DNA from 3 places in the Brevibacillus sp. JB24b genome. Region 3 is predicted to be linked to each of the others. Evidence: riboswitches for the same ligand, from Rfam matches in the RefSeq annotation. Region 3 holds a riboswitch; each other region holds the start of a gene.
The links. Region 3 has a riboswitch for thiamine pyrophosphate ahead of thiT (energy-coupled thiamine transporter ThiT). Riboswitches for the same ligand answer to the same signal wherever they lie in the genome.

Region 1 (10,853 bases), 2.0 Mb from region 3:
GCACATTGTTTTTTTCTAAGATCAACTGCTCATGATTTATATACCCACCAATGGTAGCGTCTGTTTGCTTAGTGGAGAGAGCTGGGATTAATTGAAAACCAATATCAGTAAAACGAATGTTTGATGAATCTCCTCCGTCAGTTTCCACCATATGCCCTACAACCTCAATATCGAGTGGAAGAGCAGGATATCCCACATTTTTATCAGCCAAATCCTTAGGTCCTTGAACGGTACTATCCGCCCTTACCATTAATACATTCAACGGTTCACGAACGATAGCCGCTAGCGATTTAATTGGTAATCCTTCCGCCTTAGCCTGAATTGCCTGCGTTTGGTAGCTAATTGCCATATCTACCTTATCAGTAGCTGCCAGCTTCAATGGATCATTGGCATCCGAAGGCATTTTTAGCTCCACCTGTAAATTAGCATCGCGAAAATAACCTTGTGATTCTGCTGCATATAAAAAACTGTGAACAGCGTTAGGATACCAATCTAGGGCAACTGTGAGCTTCACTGGTGGTTTGACATCTGAAGTAGAGGTAGCTACATTTTCTTTCGCAGGTGTAACATTAGAAGCACAACCTGTAGCTAACACGCTAATGCCAGCCAACAAGATTAGTAGCCATTTTTTTACATATACCCTTCTATATTCAATTGATTTGTTCATTTGATTTTCTCCCTTATATCTAGATGTTTCATCCGCAACAGATTATTGTCGGGTCTCTTTTCGATTACGATTATAGGTTAGAAAGCGTTGTTCCAACAGATTCATAACCAAAAATAAACCAATGCCCAGCAAACATAATAAAAGGACAGAAGCAAATAGAGCAGGTGCCTGAAAATTACCGGAAGCTCGCCTGCCAAAATAGCCGAGACCTGCACTTGCCCCTAGCCATTCACCCACTGTCGCCCCCGATACACTAAAGGTGGCTGCTACCTTAACTCCGCTAAAGAAGGAAGGCAACGCACTAGGCACCTCTAATTTGCAAAAAATTTGCCAACGGTTTGCTCCAATCATGCGAAAATAGTTACGCTGTTCGGTATCCGTAACAAGCAATCCGTCATACGTGCTTACTACGATTGGAAAAAAGGTGAACAGTACGACAATTGCTACTTTTCCCGGTAGCTCATAGCCAAACCACATCATGAAAACGGGCGAGAGAGCCAAAATAGGAATGGTTTGCGAGATAATAACATGAGGGTACACTACCTTTTTCACTCCCTCATGTAGATGCATACATATGGCAATTCCCGTTCCTACGAATATCGAGATTACGAGGCCTACCAACGCTTCCTGTAACGTAATCCACAGATGTGTAGTCAACAGCTGACTGCGTATCTCCCAGAAAGCAACAGCAATAACAGAAGGTGGTGGTAAGATGAATCTAGGTAGCTCAAGTAAGCGACACCCGCCTTCCCATAACAAGAGGAAAGTGCATAAGGAAGCGAAAAACCATCCCACATTCCAGTTCTTTTGCCAGACCTTTTTTTTGATCTTTTGACCACCTTGCCTTTGTATTACGGCCATATCTGTTCCAAATAAGCCATATCCCAAAACAAATACTCCATTTTGCATGTGGCGATAAAATGTTGTTTCATTCGAGCAAGCTCCTGTTTGTTACTGTCACGGGCAATCTCATCAAGTACACCTTTGAGCCAGTCTGTCGAGACAGCAAATTCATCCGAGCTATACATCCGCACCCACTCTCCATACTTCGGATGATCGATTACTCCCGATTTTTGCGCTAATCTTTTACCGATTTCTTGGTAGCTCCACATGCACGGAAGCAAGGCACTTACCGCTTCTCCCAAGCTTCCTTGATGAGCTATCTGTAGCATATAGCTTGTATAGGCAAGCATGACGAATGACGGTTCGGCCGTTTCTAATTCATTGTGGGAAATGCCTAGTCGTTGAGCATATCCGCGATGCAAGGACATCTCCTCTTGTAATGTTGATGTCATGATTTGAGCAAATCGACCGCTCCAGTCGATCCGATTGGCCTTAACGCTCGCGATCGCGAACAGTTTTGCATATTCCTGTAAAAAGAGATAATCCTGCTTCATGTAGTGGATAAACGCAGAGACCGGTAGATTTCCATTAGCAATGCCAGTAATGAAAGGGTGAAGATGTGTCTTTTCCCAAATCGGCTTGGCTTCTGTGTACAAAAGCTCTGTAAAAGAAGCTACTTCTATTTCTCGCGTATTCATCTGCTTACGCCCCCTTATTCAAATTCATGTATAACGGTGATTTTTATGAAAATGATAAATGAAATCCTGCACTGCTTTTTTCGTATTAGGTGCCTGCGTAATCGCTGAAATGACCGCGATAGCATCTGCTCCACTTTTTCGCAAGTAGCTAGCATGTTCTGGCCTAATTCCGCCTATAGCTACAATGGGATACCCACCCACAAATTTGCGAATAGACGTAAGTCCATTCGGACCAATTGGCTCCCCAGCGTCCGCTTTACTTTTAGATGCATACATAGGCCCTACCCCTAAATAGTCAGCTCCATGCGTAAGAGCGATCCGAGCCTCCTCTAAATTACCGGCTGATATTCCAATGATCATCTCAGGAGAAACCAATTGTTTAACTTGAGCAAACGGCATATCCTCATGTCCTACGTGAACCCCGTCAGCCTGAACCTTGCAGGCCAAGCTCACATCGTCGTTAATCAGAAAAATGGCATTGTATGTATGACATAGCTCTTTCATACGGATCGCAATTTTCTCTCTTTGAGTAGCATCGGTGATGGAACCAGCTCCCTTTTCTCGCCACTGAACACATCCGACTCCTGCTTGAAGAGCATCTGTCAAAATACGAAACATGTTTTCAACGGAGTTCCCGCAGTCTTGACTACCTATTACCAAATAGATACTCCACCTTTGATATAAGGTAGCTAGGCGAGCTAGCTTCATGTCAACATGCCTTCTTTCGGACTGCTGGCAGAAGCATAGCGTTTACGGGGAATGCGACCTGCTAAAAAACCTTTGCGGCCAGCCTGAATTCCTAGCTTCATCGCTTCAGCCATTCGTACAGGGTCGTTTGCTAACGCTACTGCTGTATTTAATAATACGCCGTCAGCTCCTAGCTCCATCGCTTGGGTCGCATCTGATGGTGAACCAATTCCAGCATCTACAATGATAGGAACTGTTGCCTCTTCCATCATGATGCTAAGATGCAAGGGATTAAGAATACCTTGGCCAGAGCCAATCGGTGATGCACCTGGCATTACGGCATGAACTCCTACTTCTTGTAATTTCCGTGCGAGAATAGGATCATCATTAGTGTAGGTTAAGACAGTGAAACCTTCTTCCACCAATAAAGCAGATGCTCGCAGGGTTTCTATTGGGTCTGGCAATAATGTTTTTTGGTCGGCAATTACTTCTACTTTAATCATGTCGCATAAGCCACTTGCTTTTGCTAAACGCGCAATGCGTACTGCCTCCTCTGCGGTTGTTGCTCCTGCCGTATTGGGAAGCAGTGTATACGCTGAGAGGTCAAGGGATTCTAAAAAAGTGGGCTCATTTACTTTCTCCAAATTTAATCGACGAACTGCAAATGTAATAATTTGTGCTTCAGAGATCGTCACTGCTGCTCTCTGAATTTCCAAATCACGAAATTTCCCCGTACCAATTAAAAAACGTGAGGTAAATTCATACTGTCCAATTCGTAAAGTTGTATCTGTCATCGTTTTATCCTCCTCCAACAAAATGAACGATTTCTATTCGATCGTCATCCATAATGGTTGTTTGGGCATAGCTGGAACGATCAAGGATGATCTGATTGTGTTCAACTACCAGAATTCTTTGCTCCAATCCATACTGGATAAGCAATTGTTCCATAGTCGTATTTTTCTCTACACTAGTTGTTTTCCCATTAACTTGAATCTGTACAGTGTTAGTTTGCAAGGGTATCCACCTCGTTTTAATTCGTGAATGTTTTTCCTCTTCATCCTTTTTCAATCGTTTGGTCCACTGAATTGAAAAAAGGAATGGATAGGAACAACTACCGGATAAAATATCCTGCTGATTCATCAAGCTGTTCACGATACTCTTTTATCCTGTTTTGTGGTTGTGTTGACCGCATGATACCCGACATAACAGCGATGCCATCCGCTCCAGCTTCTATTACTTCCTTTACACGCTGAGGAGTTATTCCGCCTATCCCGATCAGTGATATGTTAGAAGCTAGCAGTTTTCTCATTCGCGTTACAAACGGAAGACCACGCGCTTCTACACCGGGCTTGCATTCTGTTACATAGACATGACCTGCTAAAACAAAGATTGGAATACGTCTTGGGAAAAAGACATTCCCTGACGATGAACTGTGCTGGTCAGGAGTTGGCTGTAAATCCGCCTGTACAGACAAACATTCTTGTTCGTTATGAATCGAACACCCCAGCAATTGATCCGAGGACAGTATGCGACTTGCCAAGCTGGCCCTCATGCTATGCTGTCCTAGCTGTACACCGCCACAATGATAAGCAATTGCTAAATCTACACGATCATTCACAATGATTCGTTCCCTTGGAAATACATCCGACAGGAGTTTGATCCATTCTTCTATTTCACGTGCTGTGCGCTGTTTTTCCCTGATGTGAAGATAATCAACTCCTGCCTGCTCTGCCTTCTGAATAATAGGCAACGTTTCTCCGAGCGTTTGGCACCCTGTGGTAATGAGATGAAGTGATCGTGCTCGCAAAAATTCAACTCCCTTCGCAAAAATATTTTCACATGCATGTCTCTTGTGCTGTTACACTAACCTCCAAACCGATCCTAACTGGGAACATGCATGAAAAGACGTAAAAAAAGCCTCTGCTTCTTTTTCGGATGGTACCGAATAGATAGCGGAGGCTAAGCTGAACTGGCTGATAGAAAGTTGATTACGTTTTCCAACTTACTGCTTTTGCTGATGTATACTATAAATCAGCTACGGGTTGTGTTTTTACAAAAAGAAAAACCACCCGTAGCGGATGGTTTCGTATGCATCTGAAAGAACATAGGTATCTTCACTCTGTTCTCGCGCCCTCTTCCTCCGCTGGTATTAACCAGATCAGGTTCAACGGTCAGTAACACATCTCGTTACAATCTCAGCCGACAGCTCGGCCCCCGCTCGGTACAAAGTTATTAAGTTTTGAATTCGCTCTTACAGTACCACGTCACTACTTATTTGTAAACAGATAGATTTTCTTCACAAAAAATTCTGCGTCCTTTATCCACACCAAGTGATTCACCGCCACATTAATGTGTGATCATTCCCTTATTCATTGCCTGCATACACTCTTCTAACCATCCCAGAGCCTTGGCTTGCTCTGGTACTTCTCTTACTTCTCGGTATGCTTGTTCTACCAGCTTTTTCACTAAAAATAAACTGGAGAAGTCTAACGCCATCACCACTTGTTTAGGCGGTTGCGTCTGTTCTTTTAAAGCTTCAACGCCATCTAATAAAACCGCCGCCGTCTTTTCAGCCACCTCATTTAGTTGTTCATGCTGTCTTAATTCATCGTAAAAACTATCATACAAACGGCACAAAATTAAAAATGCTTGTGTGCTAAGAACCACTTCGTTTGCATGTAGGTGCATCATTGAGTCTTCCACAAGTATGCCTCCGTCTCTTCCCATCTATCTGCCGTAGATTTATTTTTATTATACCATGAATGTTTCCTCTAGGTGGCATTTTGCCCAGTTCTAGCCTGCTATTGCTGTACATCCATTCCAAATTATAATAATCTCATTATTACAAAAATAAATGATAGAATTGATGATTTATAAAAGTCCCCTCCTATTTTGCTAAAAAGGGGACTTTCTCGTGTTCTACAAGCCTTCTATTCTTTATGGGTGTTTCCATTATCGCGAATATTACTGTTTTGATCGTTTGTATCTAGCGTTTTACCTCTGTTTTTTGCCTTATTTTGCGACTTGTTGTTCTTACTGGACATCGTTTTTACTCACCTCCCGATTAATCGGCTTAGTTTCCCCGATGTGAGTGAAAGTTACACATGAAGGTGCACTCTCCTTCGCTAAAAAGCTCCTTCTGCAAATGTACAGCACTCTATAAAAGATTTGCTTCTCTGATAAATACTTTTTATTCTACTTGTAATAAAAACATTTCGAAATTTCGCTTAAGATAGGTGGGAATTACGTGCTCGTTATTAACCCCATTCAATTAGAAGGATCTCTCGTGGTAATCGAACCACTACAACCAGAACACGAAGCAGAACTTCAACACGTCGGAAGGGCAACGAGAACTCACAACGTGCTATTCGTCGAATCGGTGCCACCTATAAGAGAACGCTACGCAAGCATATGCGTCTGGTATGGCTATGTCCGTGATACTGTTATGTTTTCCATTATTGATTCAGAATGGCCTCAAGTAAAAGAGAAGCTAGCCATTAAGTGCAATGCCCATAGGAAAAGTACATTCTTCTTCGAAAAACCTCCCTATTTCGCTCATTTTGTGCAATCTTAGGCTAGATCAATGCATCCAGTTCGTGTACAGTTAGGAATAGATATCAACAAGCGATGATAGATTATGAGGTGACCTCTTTTCATGCATACAAATTTACGAACTTTTATCCAACAACTGCGCGATGAAGGACAACTAGTCCAAATTGACACTCCTGTCGATCCTTATTTGGAACTGGCAGAAATTCATCGTCGTGTGATTGATGAGCAAGGACCAGCCCTTTTGTTTACGAATGTTAAAGGTAAAAGCTTTCCTATTGTAACCAATCTCTTCGGAACCCGTGAGCGGGTCGATATGGCATTCGGTCCAAAACCGGAAAAGATTATTCAACAATTAGTAAATAATATGGACAAACTAATGCCCCCTAAGCTCTCTGCTCTTTGGGGATTGCGTGATCCCTTGCTAAGTGTCATGAAGACAGGTACAAAAAACGTATCTCTGAAAAATGCACCTGTCGCTCAGGTACATACAACAGATGTAAATTTAAACGAATTACCTGCTATTACTAGCTGGCATGAAGATGGGGGACCATTTGTTACATTGCCACTTGTCTACACAGAGCATCCTGTCAATAAAGAGCACAACCTGGGAATGTATCGTATTCAGCTATATGATGAAAACACAACCGGTATTCATTGGCAGATTCATAAAGGTGGTGGCTTCCACTATTACGAGGCGGAAAAACGTAATCGGGCTTTGCCGGTAACCCTGACAGTAGGAGGACCACCTGCTCTAATTGTTTCTGCTATCGCTCCATTACCAGAAATGGTACCGGAACTTATTTTCTCCTCCCTCTTAATGGGAGAAAAACTAGGAATGACCGAAGTAGATAATCATCCACATAAAATTATTTCGGAAGCAGAATTCGTGTTTGGTGGTATTGTCCCTCCACATGTTCGCCGACCCGAGGGACCGTTTGGCGACCATTTTGGCTATTATTCCCTAGCTCACGACTTCCCTGTCTTCCATGTGCAACAAATGTGGCGCAGAGAAGATGCGATCTATCCAGCTACTGTGGTTGGGAAACCGCGCCAGGAGGATTTCTTCATTGGTGAATACCTTCAAAGCCTGCTGTCACCACTTTTCCCTGTCGTTATGCCTGGAGTTAAAGCACTTTGGACATATGGGGAAACTGGCTTTCATGCATTAGCAGGTGCAATCGTGCGCGAAAGCTACTATAAAGAAGCAATGGCCCATGCTTTTAGAATTTTAGGTGAAGGTCAGCTCACATTAACTAAGTTTTTGATGGTAACAGATGTACACTGTGACCTGTCTCAGTTCAGTAAGTTCTTAGAGATCGTGTTAGCTCGTTTCCAACCCGAACGTGATCTATTGATTGTCAACGATACCTCCAACGATACACTTGATTATACGGGACGAAAATTTAACCATGGTAGCAAAGGGGTTATGCTCGGTATTGGTGATCCTGTTCGTGACCTTTTACACACATACAATGGACCAGATATCCCGCGTTTTCCGCATGTGGAAGTCTTTTGCCCCGGTTGTCTCGTGATTTCAGGACCAAAATTTGAAGATGATCCGCAAATAGGTGAAGGGTTAATAGCCTATGCGAATGAACATTTAGCTGACTGGCCGATGATTTGTATCGTTGATGACGCTGCTATTTCCCGCAAGGAAAGTAGCTTCCTCTGGACCGTCTTTACTCGATTCGATCCAGCAAACGATCTATATGCCAAATCAACTATTGTACGCAATAAAATCCGTTATGAGGGCCCATTAATCGTAGATGCTCGTATGAAACCGTTCTACCCAGCGGAAGTAGAGACACGTCCAGACATTGATAAATTGGTCAGTAGTCGATGGAAGGAATACTTTCCGCATTTATAAGCGATGATCTTTATGTGCGACTTATTCATCTGCGTACATGAATTAGACAACCTCCTGCCCCAGTTGACGGGTAAGGAGGTTTTTCTGTTGCCAGATTTACTTTGCAAGGAAACCCATATAATATAAAAGAAGAGAGTCGGAGCAATGGAGGGATAAGCATGCGACAAAAACAAATTCAAGCGGAACTGGATGTGCAACCGACCATCGATCCGCAACAAGAGATACGATCACGAGTAGAATTTTTAAAAGAATATCTACTTGCGACACACACCAAAGGCTATGTACTTGGTATTAGTGGCGGACAAGATTCTTCGCTAGCAGGTCGTCTCGCCCAATTAGCTGTGGAAGAGATTCGACAAGAGACTGGCAAGGATTATAGCTTTATCGCTGTTCGTTTGCCATATGGAGTTCAACAAGATGAAGATGACGCCCAGCGTGCTCTAGCTTTTATTAAGCCTGATCGCACGGTAACGGTTAATATAAAACCAGCTGTAGATGCTTCCGTGCAAGCCTTTGAGGAAGCCACTGGGGAGCAATTATCTCATTTTCTTAAAGGAAACATTAAAGCACGCGAACGTATGAAAGTTCAATATGATCTAGGTGCCCACTATCAACTATTAGTTATTGGAACAGATCATGCGGCTGAAGCTGTTACTGGCTTTTTCACTAAATTTGGAGATGGCGGTTGTGATGTAACACCGCTCACAGGCCTAAGCAAACGACAGGGTAAACAGTTACTACAGGCTCTTGGTGCAGAGGAATCCCTCTATGTCAAGATACCTACAGCAGATCTTGAAGATGATAAGCCGCTTTTACCTGATGAAACAGCTCTTGGTATGTCCTATGACCAATTAGATGATTACTTGGAGGGGAAATCCGTTCCAGGTGATATTGCTGAAAAAATTGATCAACGTTTCCTACGCACGGCTCACAAGCGACATCTTCCAGTTACTCCATTTGATACATGGTGGAAGGAACAAAAATAAAGGCCGTTACATAGCTAGGAAGGTAAGATCATACTTATCTTAACACGTTTTACATGAAATCTCCCTATCAAGCAGGTTAGCAAGTTGGTGTCGCTAACCTGCTTTTTATTTACATGGCAAAAAACAAGGTGAAATACAACACCTTGTTTTTTATACAAGCCTTCTCATAAGACCGTGGTTTATATCTATTCTACTTCCTCACACGTTCACTATTCCTGTTCATGATCAAAAAACAGCGTCAATAGCTCCTCGACAGTAATGGCCCCAAAATAGGTCGGTAAATGAAGCGACTCCAACACCTCACGGATAGCTTTCTTCTCCATCGGAATATCAGCGAGCTTTTGCTCAATATCAGCTACTTCACCTACTCCGAAGAAATCACCATAAATCTTAGCATGTTTGATTTTTCCCTTTTCCACATCGAGGCGAAGCTCAATCGTTCCTACCGGAAAGCGTTTGGTTTGTTGAAAATTACTCTTAGGTGATTTTCCATAATTCCACTCCCAATTTTGGTAGCGTTCCTTAGATAACTCATGGATGTTTTTCCAATCCTCTTTTGTCAACACATATTCACTCACTTCACCTTGAGCAAATATGGATTGTAAAATTTGTTGTTTAAACTCTTCAATCGTCATTGGTTTCTGTAAAAATTCTGTGATATTGGCAACTCTACTACGTATTGACTTAATGCCCTTTGATTCAATTTTTGCCGCATTCACCTTCAGTGCAGCTACAACATTCTCCATTTCAGAGTGAAACAGGAGAGTTCCGTGGCTAAACATACGTCCTTTTGTGGAGTATTGTGCATTACCAGAAATTTTGCGTTCACCTACTTGAATATCGTTACGCCCACTTAATTCAGCCTCCACACCCATTTCCTTTAGAGCTATTACGACTGGTTCCGTAAATTTTTTAAAGTTATGAAATGACTTTCCGTCGTCATTGGTAATAAAACTAAAGTTTAAGTTGCCTAGATCATGATAAACCGCACCACCGCCTGATAAACGACGCACAATGTGAATATGATGCTCGTCCACATAGTCTGCGTTAATTTCCTCAATTGTGTTTTGGTTTTTACCAATAATAATAGATGGTTCATTTATGTAAAATAACAGATAATCGTCATCTGCCGGCAGGTGTTTTAAGGCATATTCCTCAATAGCTAGATTAATTCGTGGGTCAGTGATGCCTTGATTGTCAATGAATTTCATGTAGATGCCCTCCAGTGCCAGTTATCAGTAAGAATGATTTTCACTCTATTATCTCATCTCTTACTCTGTTGCTCAAGCTCTGGAGATTGCAATATCATGTCTTCGAAAAGGAGAGCCGCCCTGCTTTTGGGCCTACCTTTTTTGGTAATAAGCGAAAAAAGACGTTTGTGTCGCTTTGAACTGATAGCTAGCGCTTTGCATTCTTTCAAAAAAACTTCGCGTTTCGCAATCAATCCTGAAACAATTGAAATGCCTAATCCGGCCATTACTGCTTCCTTAACTGCTTGGCTACTACTAAATTCATAATAACGCTTTACATGTATACCTAGCTCTTGAATAATG
Region 2 (10,853 bases), 2.0 Mb from region 3:
GCAACTATAATAATGTGATATGCGGCATTTTGAGCACACACAAACAAGCATGAATAGATGAAAGTGCTTGCTTTCTACAGAACGGTTATGTATTGTACAACAGAAGCCCGGAGTGAAGGATAAGCCGGGTTTTTGTTGTGGGTAAAAGAGCTGATCAGTTATCCCCTTTCTTTTTAGTTAAAAAAGTGATACAACAAGGAAAGGGAGCAGATAACGGAGGACTATATAACGATGAATATAAGAGAAGAGCAAACATGGATAGATAAAGTGAAAGAATGGCAAAAAACAGATGGAAATTCGTTGCTTGTGACAGAAGTAGAGGCAATTCATACCTTGCAATATATAGAAGAAAAACGAGAACAACTACTACATATTCTCAAACAGGATTCTGACGATGAGAAAGAGCAAAAACAGATGGTAGGAGCAGATCAAATTGAACTGGATCAAGCAGAGGCAACAGTACTTACTATCCTAGCTCAGATACGTTGGAGGAAGACACAGCAAATTTCGTTGGTAGAGGAATGGCTAAAAAAAGCGAGGAAATTGGATCCAGATAACCAACAAGCAGCTTCTTTACAAGCAGAAATATATCTGCATTCTTTATTGCAATCCTTAAAAGAAACAGCTCAATTTCCTGCTATTCGCGAGACTGACAATGCAGCTACACGCAAAAAAGTGACGGCTCAATTCGTTATCCAGATTCAAGAACGTCTTGACGATTTGGTTAATTGGGAGGATATGTTACAAGCAGGTACGCAAGCTGCCCAGCTTTCTATGAATACCCTACTTCAGCAAAAATATAAGTCTTTGCGTGAGGGTACATTGGAGCTAGAGGAAGCATTAATCTTGTTACATAAGGAGGCGCAGAAGTATGCCGACTCCGTACAAGGATTATTTTACTCTTCCGAATTGTTGGCTCGACTTCAGCAAGCCAATAAAAAATTGCAGGAGATTGAGCAATCAATTCGTGAACAACTCACACCTACACAAGCAGAAGTAGACTTACAAGATCATATTCCAGCGATGGAACAAATTGATCAATTAGTGGGTTTAACCGATATGAAAAAGAGGGTAAAGCAACTCGCGCAATTTTTACAGTACCAGCGAATCCGTACAGAAAAGGGCTGGGAGTTGGCCGATCCATTGGAATTACACGCTGTATTAATGGGGAATCCTGGTACGGGGAAAACGACATTGGCACGCCTTTTAGCCACACTTTATCATGAATTAGGCTTATTAGAACGGGCAGAAGTAATAGAAGTTGATCGATCTCAGTTAGTGGGTGCATATGTAGGTCAATCAGAACAAAGAACAATGGAAGTGATTAAGAAAGCGGTAGGCGGTGTTTTGTTTATTGATGAAGCCTACAGCTTAAAACGAGCAGAGTCCAGCGACAGTGATTATGGGCAGGTTGTGATTGATACGCTTGTTTCTGCAATGACAAGCGGTGAGTATAGTGGTAAGTTCGTACTCATCTTAGCAGGGTATCCAGAAGAGATGCGAAACTTCCTACGGGCAAATCCTGGTTTACGAAGTCGTTTCCCGGAAAGTAATCATTTTACGTTGCCTGACTTTACGACAGATGAGTTATTACATGTAGCCGAGCAAGTGGCAGAGCGTAATGATTTCATTCTACGTCCTGATACTAAAATTTCTATTCAGCAGCGCTTAGAGCGAGAGAGGGTTGATGAAACCTTTGGGAATGCTCGTACTGCCAAGAATATCATTTTAGATGCTATCTTTGCCAAAGGGAGTCATGTAGTCGATACAGAAGCAATTAGAATTCCTGATTTTACAATCCTTACACCAGTCGATGTAGAAGCCAATTCCTCGTGTAAAGAAGTAAAAATCAACAATCTTTCCGCAAAACAACGATTGGATCAAATGATAGGACTTGTGGAAATGAAAGCTGAATTAACCAAGGTGGCTGCATTTGTGTCTATTCAGCGTTCGCGTCAAGAAAATGGTTTGCCAGCTGTTCCTGTCGAATTGCATGCTGTGTTTACGGGTAATCCAGGAACAGGAAAAACAACGGTAGCACAATTATATGCACAAATATTACAAGAAGTAGGCTACCTCAAGCGAGGGCATCTCGTAACAGTTGGTCGTGCTGATCTTGTGGCAAACTATGTTGGGCAGACAGCAAGTAAGACTAGGCGGAAAATTAAAGAGGCTCTAGGTGGTGTCTTATTTATTGATGAAGCCTATGCATTGATGTCTTCTAGTGAAAATGATTACGGGCAAGAGGCTGTGAATACGCTGGTTGAAGAGATAAGCAAGCACGGTGAAAATTTGGTTGTTGTCCTAGCAGGTTATCCATACGATATGCAAAAATTTATCGATAGCAACCCAGGTCTTTCCTCACGGTTTAAAAAGTATTTCCGATTCCCCGATTATACAGCTTCCGAGCTTTTATCGATTATTACACAATTTATTCAGGAAAATAGCTATGAGGTAACGGATGAAACGAAAGAACGTCTAGCAGAGCAATTAGGAACGTGGAGTGAACAGGGAAGCATCAAAGGTAATGGGCGTTTTGCTAAAAATATGGTGCAAGAAGCGATGCAGGAGCAGGCATTACGACTAGCAGCAGAAAAAAAGTCAGATTGGACAAAAGAGGATTTAAGCTTACTGACATGGGAAGATTTTAGTAAAGCTATTGAGCGTATGTTACCGACAAAATGATGGAAAAAGACAGGGAGCTGTGAGCGTACCCCTGTCTTTTTTACTGAATATATGAGAAGCGAAGAGGAAATCGTTCCTTTACTAATCGCGATGGTACTTATAGGTAGAAACATCGATATTAATCGGTTTGAGTGGAAGGATTCACGCGATCTTGAGATTTCAATGAACCTACTATATAACCGATAATCGCTCCTAGTATCGCTGGAATTACCCAGCCGATTCCAACTGAATATAAAGGAAGAATTTGCAACCATTCTGTAATCTTACCCAAGGTAAAACCAAAGGCATGCAAGCAATCCACTAGACTAATGATTCCAGCGAACAGAACACTACATACATATACCTCTTTATATCCTTTTATTTGTTTGTGAATCAGAGATAAAAGGATCAGTACGATTGCAATTGGATATAATCCGGCCAGAACAGGTACTGAGTAAGAAATAATTTGATTTAGACCTAAGTTAGCAACTATTAAGCTAAATACACATAGAATGCTAATTGCAACTTTATAGCTCAAGGCAGGAATGAGAGTAGAGAAAAATTGACCGCACGCTGTAATAAGCCCAATCGAAGTTGTTAAGCATGCTAAGGTAATAGCGGTGCCAAGCAACACGACGCCCGATTGTCCAAACAAATAGGCTACAACCGTTGTTAAAATTTGGCCACCATTAGTAGAGACACCTAATATAGAGCTACCAGCTCCCAAATATGCTAAAGCCATATATACAAGGGCTAAGGCAACTCCAGCAATGGAACCTGCTTTAACTGTAGCCATGGTTATGCTCTTTTTATCCGTAATTCCTCGACTTTGTATAGAAGAAATCACGACAATTCCGAAAACTAAGGCACCTAATGTATCCATAGTTAGATAACCTTCGAGGAATCCCTTGAAAAATGCATTGTTCATGTAGGCTTCTGAAGGTACAGGAAAATCACCTAACGGCTTAAAAATACTCCGAACAAACAATATTGTGATAATTAGCAAGAGTGTGGGTGTTAAGACTTTTCCGATGCGATCGACCAACTTTGTAGGATTCAGACATAGCCAGAACGTAATTGCCATATAGACGATCGAATATAAAAACAAAGGTAAGCTGCTTCCCTTTAGAGATTCCGATAGCAAAGGACTAAGACCAATCTCATAGGCAACGCTAGCTGTTCGCGGAATTCCAAAAAATGGACCAATAGCAAGATATATTAGAGTGGGAAAAATAATACCGAATAGCGGATGAACCCGACCTGCAATAATCTTTAAATCGCCTGATGTTGTTGCGGTGGCAGCAACTGCTAAGATAGGAAGACCTACTCCAGTTAATACAAATCCGAGAATGGCTATCCAGACGCTTGATCCAGCCGTTTGTCCTAGTAAAGGAGGAAATATCATATTGCCTGCTCCGAAAAATAGAGCAAACAGCATCAATCCAATTGTAACTGTTTCTTTCTTTGATAATTGCTTTTGTTTCATAAGATAGGTAGACTCCTTGCAATAGATTTCTTATTCAATTAATTTATCACACATTGAAAAAAGCATACGTGTTAATTTTTTTAATGATGTTACCGTTTTGTGAATAAAATCTGTTTTTATTGATAATTCCCACTCTTTTGTTTGAAGGTTTATACTATTACGAATTGTGTCGAGTTGTTTTTCCTGATGTTACCACTTTATTTACATAAGGGAAAGCCTTTGGGAAAGAATAAAAGGAAAACAACGGAAAGTAGGAGAAATGATGCCGCGAATCGTATCAATCGGCACAGCAAGTCCACATTATATTATTACGAAGCAAGAGAGTAAGGAATTCTCGCGTCGTTTCTTTCAAGAGCATTTTTCTGATATCGATCGTCTATTACATATATTTGAATCAGCAGAAATTGAAAATAGAAGTTTCGTCACTCCGCTAGAGTGGTTCGAACAGCCGCATGATTGGGCAGAAAAAAATCGGTTATACGTGCAGCAAGCACTAGAATTAAGTGTGCGTGCAATTGAACAGTGTTTAGAAAAAGCTGGAGTTTCAGCTGACACGATAGATCATGTGGTAATGGTCAGCTCAACAGGGATAGCTACCCCTAGCCTAGACGCACTCTTATTCAATCGATTACCGTTTCGCTCAAATTTGAAGCGAACACCTGTATGGGGACTAGGGTGTGCAGGAGGAGCAGCAGGATTAGCCAAGGGCTATGCGTTTGCGAAAGCACATCCAACGGAGCGTGTACTTGTCTGTTGCGTCGAATTGTGTGGTTTAACCTTTATACATGGAGATCGAAGTAAAAGTAACCTAATAGCCACCAGTTTGTTTGCGGATGGGGCTGCTGCTGTATTGTTGTATGGAGATAAGCAAAAAGTACATGATCATTCACCTGCTATTTTGTCAACACATTCAACGATCTGGCGGGATACAGTTGATGTTATGGGATGGGATGTGAGGGAAGAAGGCTTGCGGGTAGTCTTTTCTAAAGACATTCCCTCACTTGTAAAAGATAAAATCAAGCCGGAGATGGAGAGTTTCCTGAGAAGAGAAGGACGGGCTCATTGTCGTATTGATCGCATAATTGCTCACCCAGGGGGAAGTAAGGTTCTACAAGCCTATGAGCAGGCCCTTCAACTGCCACCAGATAGGTTGCGCCATGCAAAAGAGGTACTACGAGATCACGGGAATATGTCTTCTTGTACCGTCCTATTTGTGTTAGAAAGAGAGATGAGAGAAGAACATCAGCGAGGAGAAATAGGATTGCTTTTAGCTCTTGGACCTGGATTTTCTTGTGAGCAGGTGTTGTTGGAATGGTAACTGTTTTTATGCTGGTGCTTGTGATCGTAATTTTCCAACGTTGTATCGAGTTGGTGATAGCAAGAAGAAATGCGCGCTATATGAAGGAAGCAGGAGGATATGAGGTAGCTGCTGGGCATTACAAATGGATTGTGAGTTTACATGTAGGTTTTTTCATTAGCTTGATTGGTGAGGTACTGCTTCGAGTATCTACTGATTCTATTGCATTTTACTTTTGGCCATTTTGCGTATTTTGTCTCGCCCAGTTACTAAGAATCTGGAGCATTCGAAGTTTGGGACATTTTTGGAATACTAGGATCTTTGTTTTAGAAGGAAAAAAACCGATTGTTCGAGGTCCTTATCGCTACATCCGTCATCCAAACTACCTGGTTGTATTCATAGAAGTAGGAATGCTCCCTCTTACATTTGGTGCTTGGAAAACAGCATTGATCTTTACAGTAGCCAACGCCATGATAGTAAGCGTTCGGATTTCGGCAGAGGAACAAGCTTTGCAAAAAGCCTGTAAGTATGAAGCATGGATGAAGGAGAAGGGAAGATTTTTTCCAGTGAGAAAACAGAGAGAATGATGGGGCTGTATTGTAAAAACTCGGCTTATCGCATATGTTCGTAGCAATAGCCGAGTTTTTCTTCATTATGCTTGCTGAGAATGACGTAACAGCGTTAAGATTTTTTCCTTCACAAGCAGAAACTCTGGAGATAACAGCATTTTTTCCCGACGAGGTCGTTCAAATGGTACCGAAATTGTGGCAGCTACTTGAGCTGGCTTTGCTGTGAGTACATAGATTTTATCGGATAAAAAAATGGCTTCGTCAATGCTATGTGTGATTAAAAGCACGGAGCGTTTATGCTTTTCCCAAATGGATAGTAACCAATTTTGCATGTCAGTACGACTAAGTGCATCTAAGGCTCCAAAGGGTTCATCCAAGCAGATTAGTTCTTGCCTGCTTAACAATGCGCGCAAGAAAGCGACTCTTTGTTGCATACCACCCGACAGCATGTGAGGATAAGCTTTTTCATATCCATCTAATCCAACCTTCGGCAACCATTCACGTGCCAGCTTGAGCGTTTCTTTACGTGATACACCTTCTATTTCTAAGGCTAGTCCGACGTTTTCTTCTATTGTACGCCAAGGAAGTAAGCTAGAGGATTGCGGCATATAGCTAATGTGACCTGTTTCACCAGTAACCTGCTTACCTTCAATTGTAATGCTACCGTGTATTGGTGATAAAAGGCCTCCAATAATATGAAATAATGTGCTTTTTCCGCTTCCAGATGGTCCGATTAAGGAAACAAACTCACCTTTTTTTACTTCTAAAGAAATCTGGTGAAGCACTTCAATAGTGCATCCTGACTCTGTAAAGGAGTGTGAGATTTGCTCAACGACAAGTGCAGAGTCGGGAGTATAGGCAGATTTTAGTGTAGATGTAGACGCTATATTTTGCTCTGGAGTCATGTCCATACTAATAGATGTGTGGATGTCATTACTCACGCTTGTTCACTTCCTTTTTTATTGACCTCAAATTCTCTAGCCTTACTTGTTCGATTGCCATCGGAGTGTCCAGCGTTCTAAGAGGCTAATCAAGCCAAATAACAAGCAGCTAACAATTACAATGAGAAACATCGTTACAAATACACGATCAGCACGAAATGATGCTTTTGCCATCAGCATATAGACGCCAATTCCTTTTTGCGATCCTAACCATTCCGAAATGACGGCACCCATTACACTGTAGGTTGCCGATATTTTTAGTCCAGAAAACATGGAAGCAAGCGAGTGAGGTAACTCTAGCTTCCAGAAAATTTGTTGACGAGTTGCTCCAATCATTAGCATATATCGTTTTATTTGCGGGTCGGCTTGCGCAAGTCCAGTCATTGTAGATAAGGTGACGGGAAAAAAGCAGACCAACGTAATCAAAATCATTTTTGGCAATAAACCAAAGCCAAACCAGATCATCAAAAGAGGAGCTAAAATAATGGTCGGTATGTTTTGACTTAGGATGAGTAATGGATATAAGGCAGCCTTAATGGGCGGAGTCACATGTAATAAAAAGGCCAGAATAAGACCAGCTGTGCTCCCAATTGCAAAGCCCAGCAAGGTGATTTGTAAGGTAGCCCACAAATGTTGCGTGAGTTGAGGCGCTTGATTCCAGCCTTCTTGGAAAATAACAAGGGGACTTGGTAAAAACCATGCTTCGGGTTTCCAAATAAACGTCGCAAGCTGCCAGATAAAGAGAAACAGGAAGACCGCAAGAAGGGGCGGCCATCCTGTTGTAAATAGACGACGATTTTTATTCATGGACGATATTTCTCCGTCAATACATCCATCGAAGCTAATCCATCAGCACGGTGATAAATTTTGATTTGGGAGATTACGGACGGGCAACCAGCCTCAACCATGACATCATTCATCTTTTTTACGATAGCAAGCAGTTCTTCCAACTCGCCTTCCATCGTGGTTTCTAACGGGCTAACTAAATACTTTACCCCTGATTGCGAAATGACTTCAATTGCTTTGTCTACAAAGGGAATGACCCCTTCACCTTGAGGTGTAGTAGGGATAATTTGAATGCTAACTAAGGCGTTTGCCATCTGGAATCGCTCCTCTATGTGATATGCCTCGTTTATGGTTTTGGTAAAAAGTCATTGGTAAATGCTTTGTCTACATCAAGCGGTTTTTCCAATAAGTGATGTTCAACCATCCAGTCGGAGTAGCCTTGCCATACATCGCGTTTTTGTTCTCCCCAACGTGGTGCATCATCTTGATAACGTGGACTTAACCATTTTTGGCTTGCTTGTACCAATTTTTCGTCCAAATCTGGAACGTGCTTAAGGAGGATGCTAGCCGCTTCTTCCGGATGTTTACCAGCATATTGATATCCCATGGAGGTTGCTGCCATGAAGGCTTTAACTATCTCTGGCTTCTCTTGAATCATTTTTTCATTAGTAATGAGAACAGGGGTATAATAATCTAGTTTATCCGAATATTTATTAACGTATATCATGTTTATTGGTTCATTGCGTAACTCTGCCTCAATGCCCGTCCACGCGTAAAAAATCCAAGAGAAGTCAATATCGCGTTTTACAGCAGTAAAGTAATCCGCTTCACCTACATTAATAATGTTTAGCTTATTTATATCGGCTTTTTCTAGGCTCATTAGAGATTGTAAAACAGCTTTCTCACTTGGAGCACCATAGCCCCCGTAGGTTTTTCCTTCAAAATCTTTGGGAGACAAAATATTCTTGCCCACAGGTGAAGCAAAACCAGAAGTATTATGCTGAATGACAGCCGCAAGCGACACGATAGGTACGTTTTGAGTTCGTGCTTGCGTGACGCCCTCTTGATAGCTTACTCCAAACGGAATTTCACCGGTGGCCACCATCGTATCAGCCCCGTTCATACCGGGTTGAACAATTTCTACATCCAGCCCTTGCTCGGCAAAGTAGCCTTTTTCAAGAGCGACATATAATCCGGTGTGATTCGTATTAGGTGTCCAGTCAAGGACGACCTTACTTAGAGTTTTGGCAGGGGCTGCTTCAGGTGACTTCTTGTCGCTTGGTGTATCTGGTGTAGCAGATTGTCCACAAGCTGTTAAAGCGAATACGAGCAAACCAGAAAGGAAAGTAGCAGTAAAGCGTTTACCATTTCTCATAAATCCCGAAACCTCCATGTTGTTTGGTAGACAACAAAAAAACGCAACCTGTCCTGGAAGCGTTCATGTAAGAAGATATCAGAAGCTTACTTCCCTACGCTGGCATTATCCAGATCAGGTTATGGGTCAGTATTAAAGGTAATACACTCTCAGCCGGCCAATTCCAGCTCCCCGAAGCATTTTGTAGTTGTTATCATTACTGCCATCATATACTCAATCGGAACGTTTGTCTATAAAGCAATACAATTCAATGATCGATCATATTCGTTTTGTTAGTTATGAAAAAATTCTGTATTTTATGTAGGCTGATGGAATGATTATGAGAAGAACATGCGCTGTATTTCGAGCTACAAAAGCGCTTGTCACAAATACTTTACTATGTTATAACTTTAGTTAGCTAATATACTAAAGCGTAGGTGAACGTCATGCTATTATTAAATGGAGTTATACTTTCGGTAATCGTGATTGTTATATTGTCGCTGTTGCGATTAAATGTCATATTTGGTTTGATCGCCGCTTCCATAACAGCAGGTCTGGTTGCCGGTGTTTCGTTAACTGACACCATCCAGTTGATGGTGCAGGGGATGAGTGGGCAATTAGAAACAGCACTCAGCTATATTTTACTTGGGATGTTTGCAGTTATGATCGCCAAGTCTGATATCACATCCTTATTAGTAAATAAATTATTGGTGGTATTGCGTGGAAAACGTGGTATCTTGCTCATGTCCATTGCTACAGCAGCCTGTTTGTCTCAAAATGTAGTACCAGTGCATATTGCCTTTATTCCCATTCTAATCCCGCCCTTATTGACCTTGTTTACTAAAATGCAAATAGACCGGCGTGCTGTTGCTTGTGCGTTAACATTTGGTTTGCAAGCACCTTATCTCATGCTTCCAGCGGGCTTTGGCTTGATCTATCATCAGATTGTTGTATCTGAAATGGGGAAAGCTGGTATGACGATCGCTGTGACTGAATTTCCAAAAGCGATGCTTATTCCAGGGATCGGGATGATTATTGGGTTATTGGTGGCATTATTCATTAGTTATCGAAAATCCAGAACATACCAAATGATATCTAAGGATATTGAGAATGAGGAGAAGAAGCAAGTATTACGTTTTACGAAGCGGCATGCGTTCACCCTAGTAGCCATTCTCTTAGCCTTGACAGTGCAATTATTGACCAAGTCACTTATTATCGGTTCGCTTTCGGGAATTGTCTGTCTATTTGTTTTCCGCGTGGTACCATGGAATTTGGGGGACGATGTGGTGCAACGAGGTGTTGCTATGATGGGGTTTATCGCCTTTGTTATCCTACTTGCGTCTGGCTATGCTACAGTGTTAAAAGAAACAGGAGCTGTTCAGCAACTAGTAGGATCTGGAGTGGAATATTTTGGTCAAAATCGTTTTTTAGCTAGCGTTATCATGCTATTGATCGGTTTAGTGATTACAATAGGTATTGGTTCTTCATTTGGTACAGTCCCAATTATTGCTGCTATTTTTGTACCGCTTTGTGCTGGACTGGGCTTCTCTGTACTAGCTACGGCCGCGTTAATCGGTACAGCAGGTGCTTTGGGGGATGCGGGATCTCCAGCTTCCGATAGCACCCTAGGACCTACCTCAGGATTGAATGCAGATGGGCAACATCATCATATCTGGGATACATGTGTCCCTACGTTTCTTCATTATAATATACCCTTGTTTTTCTTTGGATTACTAGCTGCCTTTCTCCTGTAATT
Region 3 (10,853 bases):
TTCCTCAAGCCAAAGAGGTTGACAATGCAATAGCACACGTACAGGCAGAGTTACAAAAAGAAACAAAGGACGATAAGGCCATTTATGCTAGTCTGCAACAACTGTCCAAAGCCCTGAGAACTTACGAAGAAACGATAGCTCCTCCCAAACAGGAGAATCAACAGAAGCTTAAGGATGTCCTTGCCCAACTGGAAAAATGGCAAAAGGATGTCAACCAACAAAGCCAACCAGAGATGCTTAAGGCCTATCAATCCTTGGATAGAAATTGGACGAGAGCAGAATTAATTGTCCGCAATAAAAGCATCATGGCATACGGTGATATTGAGAAACAAATGGCTTTTGTACGCATTGCGTTAAATGCCGAACCATTAGATTTGAAAAAGGTAGCTGAAAAAATGGATGGACTTCACCAGTCTATTCAAGCATTTTTAGACGGGAAAACAAGTGGAGAAGCCCCAGCAGAAGGGACATACTCCGTTCAGAGCTTGTTAGATTTGCTTTCGACCTCAATCTCTGCTATAGGGGCCAATGATAATGCTACTGCTATTGATACCCTAAATCAATTTTTAACGATTTGGCCACTAGTCGAAGGTGAGATTATGACGAGGGCACCTAGCTTATATGCAAAAGTAGAGAATGAAATTCCACTAGCTATCAGTGAACTTAGCTCTAAGGTTCCTAAGACTTCACAGGCAACTGATCGATTGGCTCAGCTACAGATTGATCTGGCTCCATATGTGTCAAGTGGCTCTTATCATATGTGGGATGCTGCGGTGATTTTATTACGTGAAGGATTTGAGGCTTTAATAATCGTAGCAGCCTTACTCTCCTTTCTGAAAAAAACCAACCACGCCCATCAACAAAAATGGATTTGGGCAGGTGTGATTGTCGGAATTATATGTAGTGGTTTGTTGGCTGTTGGTATCCAGCTATTCTTTTCACAAGCGACAGCAGGTGCTAGCCGTGAATATTTAGAAGGAGTTTTCGGAATTGCGGCTGTTGTAATGATGGTGCTGGTAGGGAACTGGTTACACAATAAATCCAACATTCAAAATTGGAATGTCTATCTTAAAGGTCAGGTAGAATCAGCAGTTGCTAAGGGCGGACTATGGGCCATGGCAACCGTTAGTTTTCTAGCGATCTTCCGTGAAGGCGCCGAAACAGTTATTTTCTATATCGGGTTGGCTCCATCCATTACGATGAAAGAATTGCTAGCGGGAATTGCCCTAGCGCTAGCTATCTTAGTGGTTGTTGGGTTTGTACTTATTCGTTACAGTGTAAAACTGCCGATTCGATTATTCTTTACGACGGCCACAGTTGTTATCTATGCGCTAGCTTTCAAGATTGTTGGAGTCAGTGTACATGCATTACAAATCACCAAATCCTTGCCTGTCCATCCAATAAGTCAGGTGCCGTTGTGGGAAGGAATTGGGTTATTTCCAACCATGGAAACAGTGATGTCACAAGGCATTTTATTGATAATTGTGCTTGGGGTGTTTATTTGGACCCACAAACGAGCTAAAAAACCCGTGATTCCTGCATAAGTGCAATAAGATAAAGAAAGAGTCCGATCAGTATGGTGATCGGGCTTTTTTCTCACTATTCATTTTCCATTGACCTCGTTTGAAAAGAAAGGTACGATCAAAAAAAGATTAGGAGCGATTCTGATAAGCATTTGTTTCAGCCTAAGGGAGGATCATCAGCATGAAAATAGCCAAGGTTATTAACAACAATGTGATCAGCGTATACAACGATCAAAAGAAAGAACTGGTTATAATGGGCAGAGGGATTGCCTTTCAGAAGCGACCAGGTGATACAGTTGAAGAAGAAAAGATCGAGAAAATTTTCACATTAGAAAATAAAGATATCTCCGAGAAGTTTAAAACGTTGCTTTATGAAATTCCGATGGAGTATATGGAAATCTCAGAGGAAATCATTACTTATGCAAAAATGAGCTTGGGCAAAAAGTTAAATGAAAGCATTTACGTTTCCCTTACTGATCATATTTATTTTGCTATTCAGCGAAACAGGGACGGATTAGATATTAAAAATGCATTGCTTTGGGAGATCAAAAGGTTGTATCAAGATGAATTTTCAGTTGGACAAAAGGCAATCAAACAGATCAATCAGAAATTGGGAGTTACATTGCCTGATGATGAGGCCGGGTTTATTGCTTTACACATTGTAAATGCTGAACTAAATGAAGAAATGCCAACGATTGTTACCATTACGAAGGTGATGCAGGAGATTTTAAATATCGTTAAATATCATTTCAATATCGAAGTGGACGAGGAATCGTTGCATTATTATCGGTTTATCACACATTTAAAGTTTTTTGCTCAACGCCTGTGCAAGGAAGCTCACATGGAGAGTAGCGATGATTTCTTATATGAGATGGTTAAGAGCAAGTATAAGGAAGCTTATGAGTGTACGAAGAAGATCAAGCGATACATTTCTAAGGAATATAAGCATGAGTTGACGAATGAGGAAGTGCTTTACTTAACAATCCACATTCATCGAGTGGTAAATAAAAAGTAAGAATGAAAGCGTTGACATTTATAAAAGAGCATGATATTTTATAAGTAACTTCATAAGACAAGTTCTTATTGATTAGGATTGTTACTGGTTAAGCAGGCAAAACCTAAATGGTTGTCCATTTATGTGGACAGCGATTTAGGTTTTTTTTAATTTCATACTACTAGGATTGTTACTGGTAAGCAGGCAAAACCTAAATGTTTATTCATGTGCGACTCTGTTGTCGATACATGGGTAGATGTTTGGGTTTTTTTTATGAGATGATGCGAATCTTTTGATCAATTGGGCCCATTTGAACAAGTGCATTGCCTTTATCTCAGTCATGTTAGGAAAAGGATGTGTTTTTCTATGGATCAGGAAAAAGTAGCAAAAGAAATTGTAGCGCTTGTTGGAGGAAAAGAAAATATTGCACATGTCACCCACTGTATGACGAGATTACGCTTTAACTTGCATGACGATCAGCTTGCTAATAAAGAGATGCTGGAAAAGACAAAAGGTGTCATGGGTACCATGAAGAGTGGAGGTCAATTTCAGGTCATTATTGGAAACGATGTGGCGCAGGTTTATAAAGAGATCATGAAGAGTACCGATGTAACTACGAAACAAGGACATGATAAGGCTCCGAAAAAGAAGCAAAACCCGATAAGTGCTATTTTTGATGTAATTGCCGGGGTATTTACACCGATTCTACCAGCCATAGCTGGTGCTGGGATGATTAAAGGTCTTTTGTCTCTAGCGGCAACCTTTGGCTGGATGTCGCCAGACGATAGTACCTATCTGATACTAAATGCGATTGGAGACGGTGCTTTCTACTTCCTACCGCTTATCTTAGCATTTAGTGCGGCAAATAAATTTGGGAATAATCCTTTCGTTGCTGTTGCTGTCGCGGCTGCTGTCCTTCATCCTCAACTGACAGCCTTGTTAGGAACAGGTCAAAATACAAGCTTTCTTGGGATGCCGGTAACAGCCGTTACCTATGCTTCGTCGGTTATTCCAATCGTCATTACGATCTGGCTGGCATCTTATGTGGAAAAAGCAGTAGATAAAGCAGTTCATAAATCAATGAAGCTGATTTTAGTACCCATGATTACCTTGCTCATTGTGGTACCGCTTATGCTCATTGCCATTGGACCAGTTGGAACTATTATCGGAAATGGACTTGCCTCAGGGATTACCGCGTTGTTTGATCATGCAGGATTGTTTGCAGGTGTGCTACTTGGTGGAACGATGTCCCTCATTATTATTACTGGCATGCACTATGCGCTTATACCGATTATGATTGGTACCGTCGCTCAGCTTGGCTACGATTACATTCTTCCGATTATGTTCGTAGCTAACTTAGCACAAGCGGGAGCAGCCTTTGGGGTATTCTTGAAATCAAGAAACAAGGAATTTAAGTCAATTGCCATGTCTACAAGTATAACAGCAACGATGGGTATTACAGAGCCAGCGATGTATGGGGTCAACATGAGACTAAAAAAACCATTCATCGCGGCGTTAATCGGTGGAGCAGTCAGTGGAGCCTTTATCAGCTTGTTTAATACGAAAGCGTATATTGTAGGAGGAAATGCAGGATTGCCTGGAGTGCCTATCCTCATTGGCGAAACGTTCTGGTATGCGATTATTGGTATGATCATTGCCTTTGTTGTCGGAGCAGTTATGACATATCTTCTGGGGTTTGTTGATATTCCAAGCAACGAAGCTAAGGAAGAACCGAGAGAGACAGAAGAAATGATAGAGATAGAGAAAGTAGTGGAAATAGGACATACGCTTGTAAAAAGTGAACAGATTTACAGTCCATTAGCTGGAGCTGTTCATCCATTACAAGAAGTAAGCGATCCTACCTTTTCCAGAGAGATTATGGGAAAAGGAATAGCAATTGAACCCGCGGAGGGACGTGTTGTCTCGCCAGTGAATGGGACTGTTGTCTCGATTTTTAATACGAAGCATGCCATAGGATTAATCAGTGATGAGGGAGCAGAGGTATTGATTCATATTGGAATTGATACCGTTAAATTGGAGGGTAAACACTTTACAACCCATGTACAGACAGGTCAGCAGGTCAAGGTAGGTGAGTTGCTCATCGAATTCGATCTTCATGAGATTAGACAGGCAGGCTTTGAGACAATAACTCCTGTGATCATCACGAATACAGATCAATATCCAGAGATACAGCCTTCGACTCAAGCTGAAATGAAAGAGACAGAGCTGTTGCTTACCCTGCGTGTATAAGGGGTATCACATGATGATCTACAACCTGTGTTTATAACGAAATTTTGCATAGATGCAATTCTACTTATAAGGAGGAAACAAGTTATGAAGCAAATCGTGAAGAAATTTCCAGAAGGCTTTCTATGGGGAGGAGCGGTAGCAGCTAATCAGCTAGAAGGTGCATACCAAGAGGGTGGTAAAGGACTTTCAACAGCAGATGTGTCACCACGAGGCATTATGTACCCGCATGATGAATCAATGGAAGGGTTCTATCCCTATCATGAAGCTATCGAATTTTATCATCGCTATAAAGAAGACATTGCCTTGTTTGCAGAAATGGGCTTCAAATGCTTCCGTACCTCGATTGCTTGGACAAGAATTTTCCCGAATGGTGACGAACTTGAGCCAAACGAAGAAGGATTGAAATTCTATGATAATTTGTTTGATGAAATTCGTAAGCACGGTATTCAGCCGGTAGTAACGATCTCTCATTATGAGATGCCTCTCTATCTGGTGAAGCAATATGGGGGATGGAGAAACCGTCAGTTAGTTGAATTCTATGAACGGTTTGCTAAAACACTCTTTAAACGTTACAAAGATAAAGTGAAATACTGGATGACTTTCAATGAGATTAATGTTGTGCTACATGCACCGTTTACGGGTGGCGGACTTGTATTTGCAGAAGGTGAGAACGAGAAGAATACGATGTATCAAGCGGCTCACCATCAGTTTGTTGCAAGCGCTTTGGCTGTAAAAGCATGCCACGAGATCATTCCTGATGCTCAGATTGGTTGCATGCTAGCGTATTTGCCAACCTATCCACTAACAAGTAATCCAGAAGATGTATGGAAAGCATTTATAACAGATAGGGAAACATTATTCTTTACCGATATTCAAGTGAGAGGATACTATCCATCCTATACGAAGCGCTATTTTGCTGAAAATGATATTCAAATCGTCATAGAAGAAGGCGACGAAGAGCTATTGCGCACGTATAAAGTAGATTATCTAGGCTTTAGCTACTATGTAAGTAGAACTGCAACAGTAACCCCTGAAAAAGCTGGCGCAACAGATGGAAATCTAATCATGGGCGGAGTGAAAAACCCGTACTTGAAAGCAACAGATTGGGGATGGGAAATCGACCCGAAAGGTCTACGTATCGCACTTAATATTTTGTACGATCGTTATCAGGTACCACTGTTTATCGTTGAAAATGGATTAGGGGCAGTTGATGTTGTGGAAGAAGGAGACGTCATTGCGGACGATTATCGTATTGCTTACTTAAAGGATCATATTGCTGAAATGAAAGAAGCGATTGCCGATGGTGTTGACCTGATTGGTTACACAACATGGGGACCAATTGATTTAATTAGTGCCTCCACTGCTGAGATGAAGAAACGTTACGGGTTCATCTATGTAGATAAAGATAATGAAGGAAGGGGAACGCTGAGAAGATTGAAAAAGAAAAGCTTCTACTGGTATAAAAATGTCATTGCTAGTAATGGAGAAGTGCTAGACTAAAATGATAGAGGCGCTAGGTTATTTATAACCTTTGCGCCTTTTTATTATTTTGATAGAAAAGTCATAAATAAAAATAAAATATATGGAGTGGTCTGGAAGTTTGATTCATGATATAGTACGCTCTTTACAAAGTGGAGGTGTAAGAATTGTTCAAATTTTTAAAACAAATAATAATCATGCTTATTCTAGTGATAATAATGGCAGGGTTACCACAGATGCTTGCCATTAATGAAGACGGATTATTGTTCATAACCCCAGAAAACGTAATCCTACAAACAGGGGCTCTTATACACGATGTTTCTCAGGGAACCTTAGGACAATATACATCTGGTGCCAATATACGCAATATTTCAGAAGATATTTTTCCTTTTGCCAAACAATCATTTATTCTTTTACTGTCCAGTTTACTCGTTTCTATCATTGTGAGTATCCTGTTCGGATTGTTTCTCCACAGGTGGCGAATTATTACGTGGATAAAAAAAGTACTTGATTTCATCTCCATTATTCCTGATTTTATTTTAATTTTATTCTTTTTATTTTTGACGGTTACGATCTATAAAACAACGGGTGTCCGTCTACTTACCATCTCACCGTTAAGCAAGGATTTTTCAAGGATCTGGTTTCCAATCTTGGTTCTATCGATTGGACCCATGCTGTATTTAGTGAAGCTAGTTGATTTAAAATACAAGCAGGTCGGGGGAGAAGATTACGTACGGACTGCCGTTGCTAAGGGGCTCGGTGGACTCCATGTTCAATTGCACCACATGTATAAAAATATAAAACCGTTTTTTATTGCTGATCTAAAGAAAGCGATCTCGATTTCTGTGACTAATTTGTTTATTGTAGAATACCTTCTAAATGTGTCAGGAATCACGAGATTTATTTTCGGCACATACCAATTTAATATAGTTGTGATTGGTTTGTGTATTTTGTTACTGATCGCAGGTCTAGTCTACACCATTATTCGTTTTCTCCTATATTTGTTCGAGCGAGGGTTTATTTATGAATAAGCAAAAAGGTAGAATTTCATTATGGTTGGGTTTCTTTATTGTATCAGTGCTATTCATTGTTGCTATTTTTGGACCAATGGTTGCTCCATATGATATAGACTTTCAGGTACGAGCTGAATATGTAGAGGTAAATGGTACGCAAGTCATCGTTTCACCACCATTACCACCCTCAGAGAAATATCCAATTGGAACAGATAAATGGGGACGTGATATGCTAACTTCCTTGTTATATGGTGCAAGATATACGCTGTTTGTTACGATTGCTTGTGCCTTGTTGCGAGTTATGCTAGGAATGATCATCGGACTCAAAATAGGAATGGCAGATCGTCCACAGAGATGGTGGCTCAGTCTAGAAAATGTGTGGGGTCATGTGCCGCTGTTTTTACCAGTATATTTTCTGCTGTACCGTATTAATATCAATTCACCCCTATCTTCGTTTGGCTTAGTGATGATTTTTATTATTGTTGTATCAGTGCTAGGTATTCCAAGTGTTGTATCATCAGTTCGTCAAAAAACAGAGCAGTTGAAGGAAGCTCATTTTGTCACAGCAGCCATTTCTATTGGGGCTAGCAAAAATCACATTATGCTCAGGCATATCCTTCCTCAACTAAAAGAGCAGATTATGATGCTTTTTGTTATGGAGATTATCGGGGTTATGACTTTGATGGGACAATTGGGTATTTTTAACCTGTTTATCGGTGGGACGATTCAGCAATTTGATCCGAGTATTTTTTTAACTAAAACGTATGAATGGGCTGGATTAATCGGACAAGCACGTGCTTTCCTACAAGCCAAGCAATGGATTTTCTTTGCTCCGTTAACCGCTTTTATGATTGCGATTTTAGGTTTTACTCTAATTGTAAATGGAATGAAGAAGCGATATGAAGAAGCATATAATCGGACCCCTTATGTCTAAGGTAATGAAAAAATCCCCCCTTCTCTTCAAATATTTGAAGAAAAGGGAGGTATTTCACTCGAGCGGTCAAATTTTTAATTCGCCAAGCCTCACCAATTCTACTACGGCTTGTGACCGCCCTTTCACGCCCAATTTCTGCATGACGTTACTAATGTGATTTCTGACTGTTTTTTCGCTGATGAAGAGCTGTCCTGCTATCTCTTTTGTGGTCTTGTCTTGGACCAGGAGTTCAAACACTTCTCTTTCGCGATTAGTTAATAACGGTTTACTTTGGTCGCTACTCTTCAAAACGTGCCACCCCTCCTTGTGGGCTCTACAGGAACAAGGTTGAGGGATACAGTCACCTTATCCTATGTCAGGGGGAGTGTGTTGGTGCCGAAGTAGCAGGCTTTTTAGGCTTTTGCCTTACATACTATTCATAGCGTGAGAGGTGGGTACCTCGGCCCACTCAATTTCCGTTTTTCCAATACATATTGTAAACATTTCGACTTATTCAACCTAATTTTTCTGTATTGGTAGAAGCAAAGTCATAGCCTATAACCATGAAAAAGGACAGTAGAAACGAAAAAACGTTGCATCAAAGATGTGCTTTGCAAAACATTCGTAATATGTTATGGTATTACTTGAATTTGTAACATTGAAAAATGAAATAAGCGTGTACTAAACGGGGGCCGAGCAAATACGGCTGAGATTGTAACAGAATGCGTTACTAACCGTAGAACCTGAACTGGGTAATGCCAGCGGAGGGAGAGGTAGCTGACTTCAAGTGCGAAAGCTGTAGCTCTATCGTCGAGATGGGGTTGTATCGCCGAGTTGAGAACCATCCGTCTAAGGGTGGTTTTTTTGTGTGTAAAACATCAAAAACACCTTTTTCACAACCAACTAGGAGATACAATTTGCCCTTATTTTTATTTTTGGTCTATAAAAACTTGAGTTGGACCCTTTCTATTTCTGCTGCTTACATACATATTGCATCAGAACGAGGAGGAGAAGAAATGTCACGAACACGATTGGTCATCATGATGGAGATAGCTATCATGGCAGCGATTGCTGTTATTTTAAGTAAGGTAAAATTGTTTGCTATGCCTCAAGGTGGGAGCGTTTCTTTGGTAATGGTACCCATAGCCTTATTGGCTTTTCGCCGTGGTTGGGTAGCAGGTTTAATCACAGGTGCGCTGGTAGGCATGGTTAAATTCTTTTTTGGCGGCGAGATGGTGCATCCTATTCAAATGTTGTTAGACTATCCCCTCTCATATGCCATGCTAGGCTTTGGTGCGTTCCTTTACGCTAGTAAGACGCAAAACAAAGCAACAAAAATTGCATCCATCTGGGGTGGATTACTAGTCGGAATCGCGTTATGTCTGGCTATCCGTACGACTTCAGGGGCTGTCTGGTTTGGTAGCTATGCCCCGGAAGGAACACCTGCAACGCTTTATTCCCTCATATATAATGCGACCTATTTGATACCTGAGTATGTGATTACGGCTTTAGTAGTTACACTACTGGCAAATGGGGCACCTCAATTGTTTCAGCAGAATGCGGGCGCTTATCGACGTATATAATAAAGTAATTTGTAAAAAAGCTAAAAGAAGGAGCTTGCTTCCTTCTCTTAGCTTTTTTAGTATCAGTAAAATAAAGAATGTTCTGTTAGTAAATTGATCAAGAAGAACATGAAATGGAACAATCATATGTATTGGAAAAAGTTACATAATTGTGAAATTAAGAAAAAACTATCGAAATTTTGCTCTTTTATTCTTGGTTGCTTACTACAAGTAAAAACATTACGTTATACTGAAGATTGAAGGCTAGGAGGGATCGTGGATGAAAGAGGAGTTCTGGAAGGCTATAGTAGAATGCGATCCAAATTATGATCAACTATTCTTTTATGGCCTTAGCACGACGGGGATCTTTTGCAAACCGTCATGCAAATCAAGGACACCCAAAAGAGAGCATGTGAAGATTTATTATGCGGCGTCCGATGCCATTGCTGCAGGTTTTCGTCCTTGCAAGCGGTGTAGACCATCTGAACCAACATGGAAATCGGCGGAAGAAGATGCGGCAACCCGTCTGCTAGAGATGATTCACGATTGCTATAACCAACCCGTAACTCTGCGTGAAATGGCGTCACGTCTCTATGTGAGTCCTTTTTATTTGCAGCGTTGTTTTTCTCGTTGCATGAAGATAACACCCGGCAAATATTTAACGCGCATCCGAATGGATGAAGCGAAGAAGCAACTACTAGAAACAGATCGAAATGTTTCAATGATTGCAAGCGGGGTAGGGTTTCGCAATAGTGCCTATTTTGCCGCTGTTTTTCAGAAGGAAACAGGTTGTACACCTACTCAGTACCGCTTACAGCAGAAGAAACAGGGCAAAACAGGAACAACACGCTAAGTGTACATGTTGTAAAACGGTAGAACATACATATAAAAAAGAATGTAAGAACAGATTGAGCGTTTCTGTATCTAGCAGAAGCGCCTTTTTGTCCAATGAAAGGACAGATAAAAAGCACCTACTGTCGTGCTGCGAAATTCGCGCACAAAGAGGTGCTTTTTGTCGTGTCTATGTTTTATCTTCTTTCACCCATGATGCATTCTAAAAAATAATCGACTGTTACAGCCAGGATACCAACAAATAAGGGAGTTAATGGAGTTAACAAG

Region 1: it holds a riboswitch for thiamine pyrophosphate, as region 3 does, so the genes downstream of both, ACQV1I_RS15540 (thiamine phosphate synthase) here and thiT (energy-coupled thiamine transporter ThiT) in region 3, are expected to answer to the same signal.
Region 2: it holds a riboswitch for thiamine pyrophosphate, as region 3 does, so the genes downstream of both, ACQV1I_RS15620 (ABC transporter substrate-binding protein) here and thiT (energy-coupled thiamine transporter ThiT) in region 3, are expected to answer to the same signal.

What each region holds. Positions count from the first base shown of each region.
Region 1 is NZ_JBNVQV010000001.1:3,314,472-3,325,324, forward strand. It holds gene ACQV1I_RS15510 (ABC transporter substrate-binding protein) at 1-667, opposite strand, end outside; gene ACQV1I_RS15515 (ABC transporter permease) at 710-1,555, opposite strand; gene tenA (thiaminase II) at 1,519-2,208, opposite strand; gene thiE (thiamine phosphate synthase) at 2,233-2,916, opposite strand; gene ACQV1I_RS15530 (thiazole synthase) at 2,913-3,689, opposite strand; gene thiS (sulfur carrier protein ThiS) at 3,694-3,909, opposite strand; gene ACQV1I_RS15540 (thiamine phosphate synthase) at 4,007-4,702, opposite strand; TPP riboswitch at 5,014-5,123, opposite strand; gene ACQV1I_RS15545 (hypothetical protein) at 5,242-5,598, opposite strand; gene ACQV1I_RS15550 (hypothetical protein) at 6,143-6,469, shown strand; gene ACQV1I_RS15555 (UbiD family decarboxylase) at 6,551-8,314, shown strand; gene nadE (ammonia-dependent NAD(+) synthetase) at 8,473-9,300, shown strand; gene ACQV1I_RS15565 (lipoate--protein ligase) at 9,510-10,511, opposite strand; gene ACQV1I_RS15570 (LysR family transcriptional regulator) at 10,565-10,853, opposite strand, start outside.
Region 2 is NZ_JBNVQV010000001.1:3,336,994-3,347,846, reverse strand. It holds gene ACQV1I_RS15660 (hypothetical protein) at 1-10, shown strand, start outside; gene ACQV1I_RS15655 (AAA family ATPase) at 232-2,685, shown strand; gene brnQ (branched-chain amino acid transport system II carrier protein) at 2,804-4,150, opposite strand; gene ACQV1I_RS15645 (type III polyketide synthase) at 4,413-5,468, shown strand; gene ACQV1I_RS15640 (isoprenylcysteine carboxyl methyltransferase family protein) at 5,462-6,034, shown strand; gene ACQV1I_RS15635 (ABC transporter ATP-binding protein) at 6,100-6,957, opposite strand; gene ACQV1I_RS15630 (ABC transporter permease) at 7,000-7,764, opposite strand; gene ACQV1I_RS15625 (MTH1187 family thiamine-binding protein) at 7,761-8,057, opposite strand; gene ACQV1I_RS15620 (ABC transporter substrate-binding protein) at 8,090-9,118, opposite strand; TPP riboswitch at 9,194-9,302, opposite strand; gene ACQV1I_RS15615 (Na+/H+ antiporter family protein) at 9,544-10,851, shown strand.
Region 3 is NZ_JBNVQV010000001.1:1,326,266-1,337,118, forward strand. It holds gene ACQV1I_RS06500 (FTR1 family iron permease) at 1-1,544, shown strand, start outside; gene licT (BglG family transcription antiterminator LicT) at 1,705-2,538, shown strand; gene ACQV1I_RS06510 (beta-glucoside-specific PTS transporter subunit IIABC) at 2,884-4,767, shown strand; gene ACQV1I_RS06515 (6-phospho-beta-glucosidase) at 4,852-6,267, shown strand; gene ACQV1I_RS06520 (ABC transporter permease subunit) at 6,414-7,277, shown strand; gene ACQV1I_RS06525 (ABC transporter permease) at 7,270-8,193, shown strand; gene ACQV1I_RS06530 (helix-turn-helix domain-containing protein) at 8,260-8,481, opposite strand; TPP riboswitch at 8,848-8,959, shown strand; gene thiT (energy-coupled thiamine transporter ThiT) at 9,189-9,755, shown strand; gene ACQV1I_RS06540 (bifunctional transcriptional activator/DNA repair enzyme AdaA) at 10,015-10,587, shown strand; gene ACQV1I_RS06545 (hypothetical protein) at 10,763-10,853, opposite strand, start outside.